3 regions of the Salinicoccus siamensis genome follow, and region 3 is predicted to be linked to each of the others. Evidence: predicted binding sites of a transcription regulator. Region 3 holds the regulator's gene; each other region holds the start of a gene.

Region 1 (4,405 bases), 560 kb from region 3:
CGTAATTATTTTCTGCTTCTTCAAGTTCCTGGCGGACCCTGTCGACTTCTTCACGCTTGTCGTTCACTTTTTGGATCTGATCTTTTTCACGTTGGACGCGTTGGGCCAATGTCTGCTGCTCCTCGCGCACTTCCGACAGTTCCTTCTGGAGCTCTGTCAGGCGGTTTTTGGAAACCGCATCATCTTCGGATTTAAGTGCCTGTTCCTCAATTTCAAGCTGCATTACACGACGGTTGATCTGATCGAGTTCCGTCGGGTTAGAACCCATTTCAGTCCTGATTGTGGCACTTGCCTGATCCATCAGGTCAATCGCTTTGTCTGGCAGGAAACGATCTGTAATATAGCGATCTGACAGTTCTGCTGCAGCTACCAGGGCACGGTCTGTGATTCTGACGCCATGATGCACTTCGTAGCGTTCCTTAAGGCCCCTCAGTATGGAGATGGTATCCTCCACATCAGGTTCCGGCACCTGTACTTTCTGGAACCGGCGTTCCAGGGCCGAATCCTTCTCGATGTACTCACGGTATTCATTCAGCGTGGTCGCACCGATGCAGTGCAGTTCGCCGCGTGCAAGCATAGGCTTGAGCATATTGCCGGCGTCCATCGCCCCTTCGGTCTTGCCTGCGCCGACGAGCATATGGATTTCATCTATGAAGAGGATGATGCGCCCTTCTGATTCCTTCACTTCCTTCAGGACCGCTTTAAGGCGTTCTTCAAATTCACCGCGGTATTTTGCGCCTGCCACCAATGCTGATAAATCGAGTTCGAAGATCGTCTTGTCAAGCAGGCTGTCCGGCACATCCTTGCGCACGATGCGCTGGGCGAGGCCTTCAACGATGGCTGTCTTACCGACTCCCGGTTCTCCGATGAGCACCGGGTTGTTTTTGCGCTTACGGCTCAATATGCGTATGGAGTTGCGGATTTCCTCATCCCGCCCGATTACGGGGTCTACATTCCCGCTCCTGACTTCTTCGACGAGGTCACGACCGTATTTTTCAAGCGCTTCGTACTGCACTTCCGGGTTTTGTGTGGTCACGTGGTTTCCCCCTCTTGCTTTATTGATGATTTCCTTGATCACTTCCACCTTATTGCCGACCGCTTCTTTCAGTATCTGTTCCTTTTCCATGCCTGCGAGCAGGACGTGTTCGATGGAGACGTACTCATCCTTCATTTCCGTCATGATTTTTTCGGCGCGGTCCATCACTTGGGTAAAGCCGTTCGACATATATTGTCCGTACTGCACATTATCGCCTCTGACGACATTGTACTTCTTCAATTTTTCATCATACTGTGCAATGATTTCGCCGGTATTTATGGACGCCCGCTCCAATACATCCTTGGCCATGCTTTCGTCCACTGTGAGCATGGCCTTCATCAGTGCTTCCGTTTCAATCGACTGCAGCTTCAGATCGACCGAAATGGATTGTGCCCGCTCTATAACCGACTGCACGGTATACGTCATTCTGTTGATATCCATATTGTTCACCTCTCTAATAATAATTTGCAGTGATGCTGTACCATAAATGTGTTTGACCTTTTTTGACCTTAACTATATTATACACCTATGTAGTCCTTTTTCAAGCAATTGATGGCTTTTAAAGCAAATTTATTCTATATTATAGTATAGGAATTTTAGGAGGGACAGTTTTGGATATCATTGAACTTATACGCTATATCTTTCTGGGTCTACTTCAGGGTTTCACCGAGCCGATACCCGTTTCATCGAGTGGCCATCTTGTCATTGCACGTGAATTGCTCGGCGTCGAAGCCAAGGGACTTTCTTTTGAAATATTACTTAATACGGCCTCCCTCATCGCAGTCCTTTACATATACAGGGCGGACATCACTGAAATCATCGTCAATTTGTCACGCTTCATTTTTAAAGGGGCACGTGATGAAGAGGCGGCAGAAGATTTCCGCTATGTCATATATCTTATCATCGCCACCATTCCGGTTGGCATTCTGGGCATTCTCTTGAAGGATATCATAGGGGACAACGCCTCCATGCTGACAGTGGGCTTCATGCTGTTTGTCACAGGTCTTGCCCTCTGGTTCATCAAAAATAAGCGTGGACAGAAGAAGGATGGGGATATCCGTTTCCGGGATGCCATCATCGTCGGGGCGGCGCAGTGTGTGGCACTCATGCCCGGCATCAGCCGCAGCGGCGCAACACTTGTCGGTGCCATGGCGGTCGGTATGAACCAGAAGAATGCTCTGCGTTTTGTCTTCCTGCTCTATATCCCCGTCTCCCTCGGTACAGCGCTGATATCGGTCGATGACCTCGTCAACGATCCGAATCTGTCCGCATTATGGGTGCCTTACCTGCTGGCTTTCATCGCCAGTCTGATAGCCACTTATATTGCCTTGAAATGGCTTCAGAACATCATGGAGAAAGGCAATCTTGCACTTTTCAGCTACTATTGTTTCGCAATCGGTGCGTTTGCCATCATCTACCATCTTGTTGCATAAAAAAAGCACTCTGACGAGTGCTTTTTTTCATGCCTTTAGCTGACGCCAAGCGCAATCTTCGCGTAGCGGCTCATTTTATCTTTATCCCATGGTGGGTTCCAGACGATGTTGACTTCAGTCTCTTCCACTTCCGGCAATTCAGAAAGCGCCTGTTTGACTGAATCGACAATCTGAGGCCCCATCGGACAGCCCATTGAAGTCAGTGTCATCTCGACACCGGCATTGCCATCTTCATCGAGATGTACGCCGTAGACCAGGCCAAGATTGACTATATCGATGCCAAGTTCCGGGTCGATCACGTTCTCGAGTGCGCCCATCATGCTTTCTTCCATCATTTTATCCATTTATCTCACTCCTTCCAGAGTATATACTATTAATATATCAAAAAAACCGCACTAGATAAACATAAATGATATGATAGTTCTATGAATATTAACAAGGAGATTTTGCATAATGGAAAAACATCTTATATGTCTCGACCTTGATGGGACGTTGCTGACAGACGAAAAGGAGATCAGCCCGTTCACTAAAAAGGTCCTGCTCAAACTCAAGGAGAAGGGGCATGAACTGATGATATCGACCGGCCGTCCCTACAGGGCGAGCGAACCTTATTACAGGGAACTGGACATGGATACTCCGATAGTCAATTTCAACGGGGCGTTCGTCCATCATCCAAGCGACCTCTACTTCCGGACCGTCCACGAGGAACTTGATCTGGGAGTCGCCCAGGAGATCGTGCGCCGGGTGCCTGACCTCAACATCCAAAATATCATTGCTGAAGTCAAGGACAACGTCTATCTCCACTATCATGATGAGGTCCTCTTTGAAGCTTTCAGCATGGGCAACCCCGAGATAAGGATCGGTGATCTGACTCAGACAATCGAATCAGGCCCGACCACAATACTGATTCAGGCAGAAGAGCCTGAAGTGCCGAACATCAGACAAGCGCTGGATGACCTTTTTGCGGACGCCATCGAACATCGGCGCTGGGGTGCACCCTACCCTGTAATAGAAATCGTCAAAAAAGGCATCAACAAAGCAGTCGGCGTCAATTACGTCCGTGGCTACATGGGCATCGATCAGAAGAATATCATTGCATTCGGCGATGAGGACAATGATACCGAAATGATCAAATATGCCGAACATGGCGTGGCTATGGGCAACGCGATAAAAGAAATACAGGATGCAGCAGATTATACGACAGACACAAACAACAATGACGGCATCGGACAATTCCTGAACGATTTTTTCAAATTGCATCTATAAAAGGAAGGAGCGGTTAATATGAAATTATTAGTGGACAGCTGTTCGGACATCCCTGTGCAGCAGCTCAAGGAGATGGAGATCGAAATGATTCCGCTGCGCATCACCATCGACGATACCGATTACCATGACCAGTATGAAATCTCAAGCTCGGAAGTGCTGGAAGCCATCACGGAAGGCAAGCGTCCGTTGACAAGCCAGGCAAATCCGGAAGATTTCACCAATGTCTTCCGCAAATATGCAAAAAAAGGGGAATCCATCCTCTACATCGCATTCTCAAGTGAACTGTCAGGCACTTATCAGAGCGCCCTGATAGCCCGCGACACGATCATCGATGAGTTTCCGGAAGCGGATATCACGATCATCGACACCAAGTCGGCGAGCTATGGCCTCGGCATGATCGTGGAGAACGCGCATGGATACTTGAAGGACGGTATGGAAAAAGACGCCATGATGGCACAGATAGAACAGGATGTGAAGAATATCCGCCATTTCTTCACAGTAAACGATCTTGACTATCTTGCTAAGGGCGGCCGCCTGTCGAAAGGTCAGGCATTCCTCGGAGGACTGCTCAACATCAAACCACTCCTCCATGTCGAAGATGGGAAACTTGTGCCCCTTGAAAAGCACCGCGGCATAAAAAAAGTGTTCTCAAGCATGACCAAGCATCTTC
Region 2 (4,405 bases), 470 kb from region 3:
CTCTATATGGATCCAACTGTACCATTGGTTTCCGCTTCCAATGGGGCCGCCCACTCCCATTTTATATGGCAGGGCCATTTGGGGGAGGGCGCCTTCGTCCTTATCGAGAATCAGGCCAAATCGCGTGAAGACGGTACGGGTTCCGAGATCTTCAAACTTCTTGGCTTCAGCCTCCCACGCCACAACCACTTCAGATAGGAAATCATGTTCGGCAAAGGCATCGCCTTCGTCATATTGAACCTTCTCGCTGACTGGATAATAGCCGATTGCACTGGCGTTTACAAGAACCTGAGGAGTAATTTCAGCCTGCTCAGCCCACATCCTCAACATGCGGGTCACTTTCATCCTTGATTCATAAATGGCCGTCTTGTGGGAATCCGTCCATTTCTCCTGGAGTGAGGCTCCCGCCAGGTTATAGATGATATCAACTTTTAATGGCAACTCCTGCATCCACCTGTCGTCTGACGGGTCGTCAGGATTGTATTTGATGAAGTGTACAAAAGGATGTTCCGACTTTCTGTCGCTTCGTGTCAATATATACACATGATCATTCTCCTCCCGGAGAATTTTTGTCAGTCTTGAACCTACAAAACCAGATCCACCTGTAATTAATACATTCATGTCATCACGCTCCTTAATACCACTATAGCCTGTCTGTAGTGATGATAATCCGGAAATTTAAAATTTGCCTGAGGGTTACGCAATGGGAAAATAGAAAAAGGGATGGAATCGATATTCCATCCCTTTTCCAATAATTTTAGCCCTGTAATTTTTCAGGCTCCATTACGTCATCAACCAAACCATATTCTTTGGCTTCTTCCGCTGTCATGAAGAAGTCGCGATCGGTATCCGTTTCAATCTTATCGAGCGTTTGGCCCGTGCGCTCTGCAAGGATCTTGTTGAGTTTTTCGCGTGTTCTCAATATATGCTTGGCCGCTATTTCAATTTCTGTAGCCTGACCTTGCGCACCACCAAGTGGCTGGTGAATCATCACTTCAGCGTTCGGCAGGGCGAAGCGTTTGCCTTTTGCCCCTGCTGCAAGCAGGAATGACCCCATTGAAGCGGCCATGCCAAGGCAGATGGTCTGTACATCAGGTTTGATGTGCTGGATTGTATCATAGATTGCCATGCCTGCAGTCACGCTGCCACCAGGAGAGTTGATATAGAGGAAAATATCTTTATCTGGATCTTGGGCCTGCAGGAAAAGCAGTTGGCTGACGACGGAGTTCGCCACGTTGTCATCGATGCCCGTACCAATCATGATGATCCTGTCTTTGAGCAACCTGGAATAGATGTCGTAGGCGCGTTCTCCGCGGTTCGTCTGTTCAATAACTGTAGGAATTAAATTCATTGTGTTACCTCCTGATATTATAGTACTCTTAATTGGCTAATTCATTTATACCACATTAGTCAAATAAGGTCAAAAGAAAACGTTTATGGTATAAAGATTAATTTAGGCCTTTAATTTATTCAAGTTTATTGCTATACTGAATAAGGCTTTATGAAGAATGATATTAATTTTATCATACCCCCGTGGTGTAATGGATAACACGTAAGATTCCGGTTCTTGAGATGGGAGTTCGATCCTCTCCGGGGGTGTAAATAGAGGTGGCCGTGTGAGTGGCGAACTTGAGATCATAGAAGCTCCAGAAAAAGTCCTTAGCGAAAATTTTGTGCGCGATGTTTTTTATATCGTCATTAATTGTGGCAAGATGCTGTTGGAAAGTGGAGCGGAAACTTACCGTATAGAGGATACGATGTTGCGCATCGCATCCAGTTATGGTATAGAGAATGCTCAAGTGTTCGCGACCCCCACGGTCATTATTTTTTCCTTGAATGATTATGCATTGACCCAGACGCTGCGTATTGAAGAAAGGGCAAACAACTTGGAGAAGGTTGTGGCAGTGAATGAACTTTCGAGGCGCATTTCCGTCGGTATGCCCCTCGATCAGGCTTTGCGGCGTATGGAGGCCATTCACGACAGCAGGTTCTTCCCGTTCTGGCTGACCATATTATCGGGCGGCATCATAGGGATGATGTTCTTGCTGCTGTTCGACGGTGTGGCGGCTGATCTGCCTGCCGCCTTCGTCGGGGGCGCAGGGGGAGTCTTTGTAATGGAAGGTATCCTCCGCTACACTAAAGTTAAATTCTTTACAGAATTTTTTGCCGCCTTATATATCGCGCTGACGGCTATATTTTTTGTCGATACGGGTTTTGGCACTATGCTTGATACCATCATTATCGCCAGTGTAATGCCGCTTGTTCCCGGTGTCCTCATTACAAATGCAATACGTGAGATGATCCGGGGGCATTTGATGGCCGGCATCATGAAAGGCACTGAAGCAGCACTGACTGCCATTGCGATCGGTGCTGGTGTGGGACTTGTATTTTTGATGATCTAGGAGGCTGCTGATGATTTATGTCTATCAATTCATCCTTAGCTTTTTCGCTTCTGCAGGATTCTGCGTACTTTTCAATGCGCCACGGGCGGCCATCATCAGATGTGGGCTGACCGGCGCAGTCGGTTGGATGGTGTTCTATATATTGAGGGAAGGGGGCGCCGACCTTGTTCTTGCCTCTTATATCGGCGCTCTCGTTCTATCGGCAGCGGCACTCTTGAATTCGAGAAGTCAGAAGATGCCTGTCATTCTGTACATTACATGTGGAATCATCCCACTTGTCCCAGGAGGCATGGCGTACGATTCAATGCGGCAGATTGTGCTGCAGGAGTATATGACGGCCCTCGAATATGGATTTGAAGCTGCGCTTATTTCCTTGGCGATCGCAACCGGCATCATCAGTACAGAAATGGCGGATCAGGTTCTGCAGACCATAAGGAAGAAATTGAAGAAAGAGGTATGAGTATGCTCGAATTGGTATATTATACGAGGAATAGATGTCCGCTTTGTGATGAAGGGATGGAGCAGATCAAGCTTGCCTTGTCTGAATTGAGATATAGCGATGTCAAGATGACGGCGATAGATATCGATGAAGACGATGCCCTGCAGGAGGCGTATATGATGCGCGTCCCGGTCTTGTGCCATAAAAGTCAGGTGATTCAAGAAGGCATCATTGATTTTGTCTATGTCTATGATTACCTTAAGGAGTATCTGGGTACAATAAAATAGCTGAAGCCGAATAATTGCATTCTTGAATATTTATGATATATTTAGAATGTAATTATTTTTGTCCCATGTGGGACGCAATACGTCTCATGATGGTGAGGTATCGAAACTCATGTGGCAAAAACTTTTAGACATCCAAAAGCGTATCGCACCGGAAGTAGTGTCGGAATTGCAGAAGCGTTCAACCATCCTGAAACAAATCAGGACCTACCAACCGATAGGTCGACGGCCACTTGCCAGGCAACTTAATATGACCGAGAGGGTTTTACGTAAGGAAGTCGATGCATTACATGATTTGGATCTGATCGATATCGATAAAAAAGGAATATCGATTTCCCAAACGGGTATTGAAGTATTGGATGAACTTTCACCGTTCATGACAACACTTGATCGGCGTTCCGGACTGGCCCTTAAGCTTCAGCGGCAATATAATCTGCAAGGTTGCCATATCATCCGGGGGGATGCTGATGAAGATCCCGAGCTCCAGCAGGAGCTATCCCAGCTCATGGCCGAAGAATTCCAGAAAATGATCTTCGACAATGCCATTATTTCCGTGGCAGGTGGTTCGACGATGGCCAATGTGAGCCAATATCTGAAACCAGCGGAGGAGAATCTCCTGTTCGTTTCGGCCCGGGGTGGGCTCGGTGAAGAAGTGGGCAACCAGGCGAACTCGATTGCGAGTCGTCTTGCAAAAGCGACGGGCGGTGAGCACCGGGTCCTCTATGCACCTGATAGTGTAGGAGATTCGGTATATGAATCTTTGAAGGATGAGCCATCCATTAAAGAAATTACTGAACTCAACCGCCGTTCTGACTATGTCATGCACGGCATCGGCGAAGCATTCATGATGGCGCGTCGCAGAAATGTGGAAGCTGCCGCCCTCTCCCAACTGGAAGCCGATTGCGCAGTTGGCGAAACCTTCGGCTACTATTTCAATGCTGAAGGGGATATCGTGCGTAAGGTCAAAACCATCGGTATCCAGTTGGAAGATCTCGCATCAAAAAAAGCAATATTTGCAGTGGCAGGTGGAAGCAGCAAGAAGGAAGCAGTCCGTGCGTATATGAAGATGGCTCCGAAGAATACTATTCTGTTCATCGATGAAGCCATCGGGGAATTTTTGTTGAAGAATGATTGATTAATTCAATATATATAAACTCAAGGAGGCCATAAATTATGGTTAAAGTAGCAATCAACGGTTTTGGACGTATAGGTAGACTCGCAGCCAGGGAAATCCTCAATTATGAAGATATCGAATTGGTGGCAGTCAATGATCTTACAGA
Region 3 (4,405 bases):
TACGCTAATACTTTCTGCGCACGTTCTGTCAGTCGTCCAAATAGCATACTTTATTCCCCTCCTATTAAATATCTCATCATCGTTGCACGCTCTTCTTCAACAGCCTGCTCAAGTGATGTGTATGTGCCTTCTTTATCATTCAGACGCATTTTGATGAATGCCGGCTGGATGAGTTGAATCCATTTCTGGAAATGAAAATGTGGGAGTTCGATCAGATCGAGGTCGATTCCGAACTTGATGTCGCTCAAGCATTTCGCCGCTTCGTTCAAAGACAGCTTATAGGCATGTCCCAAAAGGCCGAGCGAGCGGTGGACCGCATCTTTTACGTCCAGGAGATGTTCATCTTCAAGCCATGAGCGCATCTCAATCTCCTCTTCGATGATCCTCTGCTTCAGTTCGTCCAGAGTGGTGATGATCTCATCCTCCGTCTGCCCGAGCGTCAACTGGTTTGACAGCTGATAGATATGGCCGAGCGGCACCGAACCTTCTCCATATATTCCCCTTAATACGAAACCGAAACGACTCAAATTTCCAGCCATGCGCTGGATGCGTTTGCTTGAAGTGAGCGCCGGGAGATGCAGCATCACAGAAGCCCGGAGGCCTGTGCCGACATTCGTCGGACAGGCTGTCAGGTAGCCGTACCGTTCATCAAAGGCATAGTCCAGCTCATGTTCGATCCTGTCATCTATATCGTTGGCCTTCCGGTAGATGTCCATCATGTGTTGGCCTGACCCCATCGCCTGGATGCGCAGATGGTCTTCTTCATTCACCATGACGGAGATCGACTCGTCTTCATTGGTGTAGTTCTTCACTCCCTGCTTGGTGAACAGGGGGCTCACCAGATGCTTTTCGACCAGCAGCGCCTTATCCTCAAACTTGAGGTCCGCCATATCCTTCTGGTCGTACCCCTCAAGCACCCCGTCCAGGCGCTCCACGATCTGCTCGATCCCACTACTGTTCTGCATCATATGGGGGTAGGGGATATGATCGATGTTGCGCGCCAGACGGATGCGGGTCGACATTTCAACCGGCTGCTCTTTGACGTCATGCATCCATGGGCTGATGTTTTTATATTCCATCATCTTCACCCAACCTTTCCAAAGCGCGTATCTCATCCCTGACGACGGCCGCTTCTTCGAATTCCTGGGTGTCGATGAGCGTCTGGAGCTTGGCCTTCAGCTGCTCCATCTTGCGCTTCGTCTTCAAGTATTCCTTCGACTTCTCCGGCATCTTGCCGACATGCTCAGTCTGATTGGCCTGCACACGGGCCACGATATCCGGCAGGCGCGCCTCGAATGTGCGGTAGCAATCGGGGCAGCCGAACTTCCCGGCCTGCACGATGCTGTTCAACGTGGAACCGCAAGTGCCACACTGCAGCGGTTTTTTCTGCTGCTGATGCAACGCAGGCTGTTGGGACAGCGATTGGAGCAGTTTCTGGATGTTGAAGGTGTCATCCGGATAGCTGAAATCATTCTCGAATGATGCATTGGCACATTGTTCGCACAGGAACCGCTCGCTCTTCTCCAGTCCATCGCCTTTCGATATATGGATGCTTGCTTCCCTTTCGTTGCATGACTCACACTTCATTCCATCACTCCTCACTGTATAGGATGACATCCATCACCCTCTTGAGTATCTTCGCACGCAGACGATCCCGGTACGGCAGCTCGAGCATCAATGTCTCACGGTCCATTACTGCACTTATGATCTTCGCCTCTTTTTGCGTCACCACTTCGTTTTCATACAACGACTGGATGATATGTTTGGCATTCTGCTGCGACAGCTGATTCCCGACCAGCTGCTTCAGATGGGCAAGGTATTCCGCTTTGGAATGCGTCTCGACTTTAGTGATCCTTATATACCCGCCGCCACCCCTTTTACTCTCAACCGTGTAACCGTGCTCGTTGGTAAAGCGCGTCTTTATTACGTAGTTCAGCTGCGAAGGCACACAATCGAACTTTTCTGCGATGTGCGCACGTTTTATTTCGACGACCTCAGTGCCGGACTCCTCTATCAGCTTTTTGAGGTACTGTTCAATTATATCTGACATGTTACGCATTTCATCACCTCTTTTGACCTTCTTTGACTTTGATTATATAGGCTGTGAATCAATATAGCAAATGGAAAGTTCCATGGATTCGCCCTTTATTTCTGTAAACGTTTGCATTATAATTAACCAGGATACATATCCATCGTTCCAGACGCATACAGTCATTCATTCAGACTACGGTAATATAATGGCTTAAAAAATAACTCTACGAGGTGAAAGTATTGAATATTCTAATGGGAATAATCGGTATCCTGTTTACATTCTTCCTGGCTTGGCTCGTCAGCAGCAACCGCAAGCTTGCGTTCAAAAAATGGAAGAACATCATCATCCTGCTTGGCGTCCAGCTGATTTTTGCATTCGTCCTCCTTTCCACTGGCGCAGGCCAGTTCCTCATAGAAGGTCTGGCCAACGGGTTCAACGCCCTACTCGGATTCGCGGCTGAAGGTGTCGGCTTCGTCATGGGGGATCTGACGGTAGGTGAAGACGGCGGCGTCGCTGACGTATTCTTCTTCAACGTCCTCCTTCCGATCATCGTCATCTCCGCCCTGATCGGCATCCTGCAGTATACGAAGATTCTGCCGCTCATCATCCGCGGACTCGGTATACTGCTTACGAAAATAACCGGAATGGGGTATCTTGAGTCCTATAACGGAGCTGCATCCATGCTCCTTGGACAATCAGAAGTGTTCATTTCATTGAAGAACCAATTGCCGCACCTGCCGAAACACCGTCTCTATACGCTTTCGGCACAGGCGATGAGTTCAGTGTCACTATCCATCGTCGGCGCCTACATGACCATGCTCGATCCACAGTATGTCGTGACGGCGATCGTCCTTAACCTGTTCGGTACTTACGTGATTGTGCACATCCTTAATCCATACGACGTAACCGACGCTGAAGACGAGGCCGATGTCGATGACAATCCAGACGCCGGCAAGTCATTCTTCCAGATCCTCGGCGACTACATCATGGATGGTGCCAAAGTTGCCATGACAGTTGCGGCCATGCTGATCGGTTATATCGCATTGATTGCGATTCTGAACCAGGTCTTCCTGCTCATCCCGGGCATGGAAATCACCTTCCAGGACGTACTCGGCTACATCTTCATGCCACTCGCATTCCTCATCGGAATCCCTTGGGCTGAAGCGCAGCAGGCAGGTAGCCTGATGGCGACGAAGCTCATTACCAACGAGTTCGTGGCAATGCTCGACTACACTGCGATTGCAGACGATTTCAGCAGAAAATCCCAGGCGATGATCTCAGTCTTCCTTGTATCATTCGCCAACTTCTCAAGTATCGGCATCATTGCAGGTTCTGTTAAGGGACTGCATGACGGAAGCGGCAATAAAGTCGCCACCTTCGGCCTGAAGCTCGTCTACGGGGCGTCACTCGTCAGTGTGCTGACAGCTGCGGTAGTCGGCATATTCGCTTAAATGACAATTTATATGCATACAAAAAACAGGCCATATGGCCTGTTTTTTTCATTTTTATAGATACCTTCAGTTGACTTTGCTTGATGAATTACCTGATACTGCCTATGAGATAAAAATTTGATGGAGCGATTAATATGAGAATAGGCGTCATTGCAGATCTGCATATCGATCGTAGGCAGACCCGCTATACAATCCAGGATTTTGAACATGTACTGACATGGGAAATCCACAAGCAGCAAATAGAACTGTTGCTCATAGCAGGCGATATCGCCAGCGATTACCGCATCACCCTTGAGTTCGTCTATACGCTTATGGACAAGACAGGAATCGATATCCGCTTCGTCCCCGGCAACCATGATTATTGGCAACCCGAAGCAGGCCATATATCCACCCCTGAAATCCATCAGCTCTATAAAGAAGAACCGACAAGCATGATAGATGCCCCGCTGATTATAGATGACCAGTGGGCCATCGTCGGCAACAGCGGCTGGTATGATTATTCCTACGCAGATCCACGGTTTTCCCGGGAAAAGATCGCGACGGGGAAATTCTCCGGCGGCACCTGGCAGGATAAAATCCGCGCCAACTGGTCGATGGACGACCCAGCGGTATCAAAAGCATTTGCACAATCCGCAAAACAGGACCTCGAGCGCGTCGGCAACCGCAACATCATCCTGATGACGCACGTCGTCACCCATCCACGGTTTGTAGTCCCTACACCCCACCGCCTATTCGACTTCTTCAACGCATTCATCGGCACATCCGACTTCGACCCACTCTACAAAGAATTCCCCATACGCTACAGCATCATGGGGCACGTCCACTTCCGCCACCAGATCACAGACGGCGGCATCCACTACATCTGCCCATGCCTCGGCTACCAGCGTGAATGGCGGACGGACGATTTGGCCACGGAAGTTGC

The links. Region 3 encodes CtsR, which represses protease genes until heat stress. Its sites were predicted from a motif close to ATGGTCAATAAAGGTCAAACA; they were not measured.
Region 1: the regulator CtsR is predicted to act here: its motif matches at 1,527-1,547, upstream of clpB (ATP-dependent chaperone ClpB).
Region 2: the regulator CtsR is predicted to act here: its motif matches at 1,407-1,427, upstream of clpP (ATP-dependent Clp endopeptidase proteolytic subunit ClpP).

What each region holds. Positions count from the first base shown of each region.
Region 1 is NZ_AP043765.1:1,796,226-1,800,630, forward strand. Features, by position in the region: gene clpB (ATP-dependent chaperone ClpB) at 1-1,477, opposite strand, end outside; gene ACZ5LF_RS09190 (undecaprenyl-diphosphate phosphatase) at 1,648-2,469, shown strand; gene ACZ5LF_RS09195 (metal-sulfur cluster assembly factor) at 2,505-2,813, opposite strand; gene ACZ5LF_RS09200 (Cof-type HAD-IIB family hydrolase) at 2,923-3,735, shown strand; gene ACZ5LF_RS09205 (DegV family protein) at 3,754-4,405, shown strand, end outside.
Region 2 is NZ_AP043765.1:1,888,250-1,892,654, reverse strand. Features, by position in the region: gene ACZ5LF_RS09700 (TIGR01777 family oxidoreductase) at 1-621, opposite strand, end outside; gene clpP (ATP-dependent Clp endopeptidase proteolytic subunit ClpP) at 758-1,351, opposite strand; tRNA gene ACZ5LF_RS09690 (tRNA-Arg) at 1,528-1,599, shown strand; gene ACZ5LF_RS09685 (threonine/serine exporter family protein) at 1,617-2,402, shown strand; gene ACZ5LF_RS09680 (threonine/serine exporter family protein) at 2,413-2,862, shown strand; gene ACZ5LF_RS09675 (glutaredoxin family protein) at 2,865-3,128, shown strand; gene ACZ5LF_RS09670 (sugar-binding transcriptional regulator) at 3,238-4,260, shown strand; gene gap (type I glyceraldehyde-3-phosphate dehydrogenase) at 4,296-4,405, shown strand, end outside.
Region 3 is NZ_AP043765.1:179,582-183,986, reverse strand. Features, by position in the region: gene ACZ5LF_RS00960 (ATP-dependent Clp protease ATP-binding subunit) at 1-47, opposite strand, end outside; gene ACZ5LF_RS00955 (hypothetical protein) at 51-1,082, opposite strand; gene ACZ5LF_RS00950 (UvrB/UvrC motif-containing protein) at 1,069-1,587, opposite strand; gene ACZ5LF_RS00945 (CtsR family transcriptional regulator) at 1,592-2,059, opposite strand; gene ACZ5LF_RS00940 (NupC/NupG family nucleoside CNT transporter) at 2,272-3,483, shown strand; gene ACZ5LF_RS00935 (metallophosphoesterase) at 3,618-4,405, shown strand, end outside.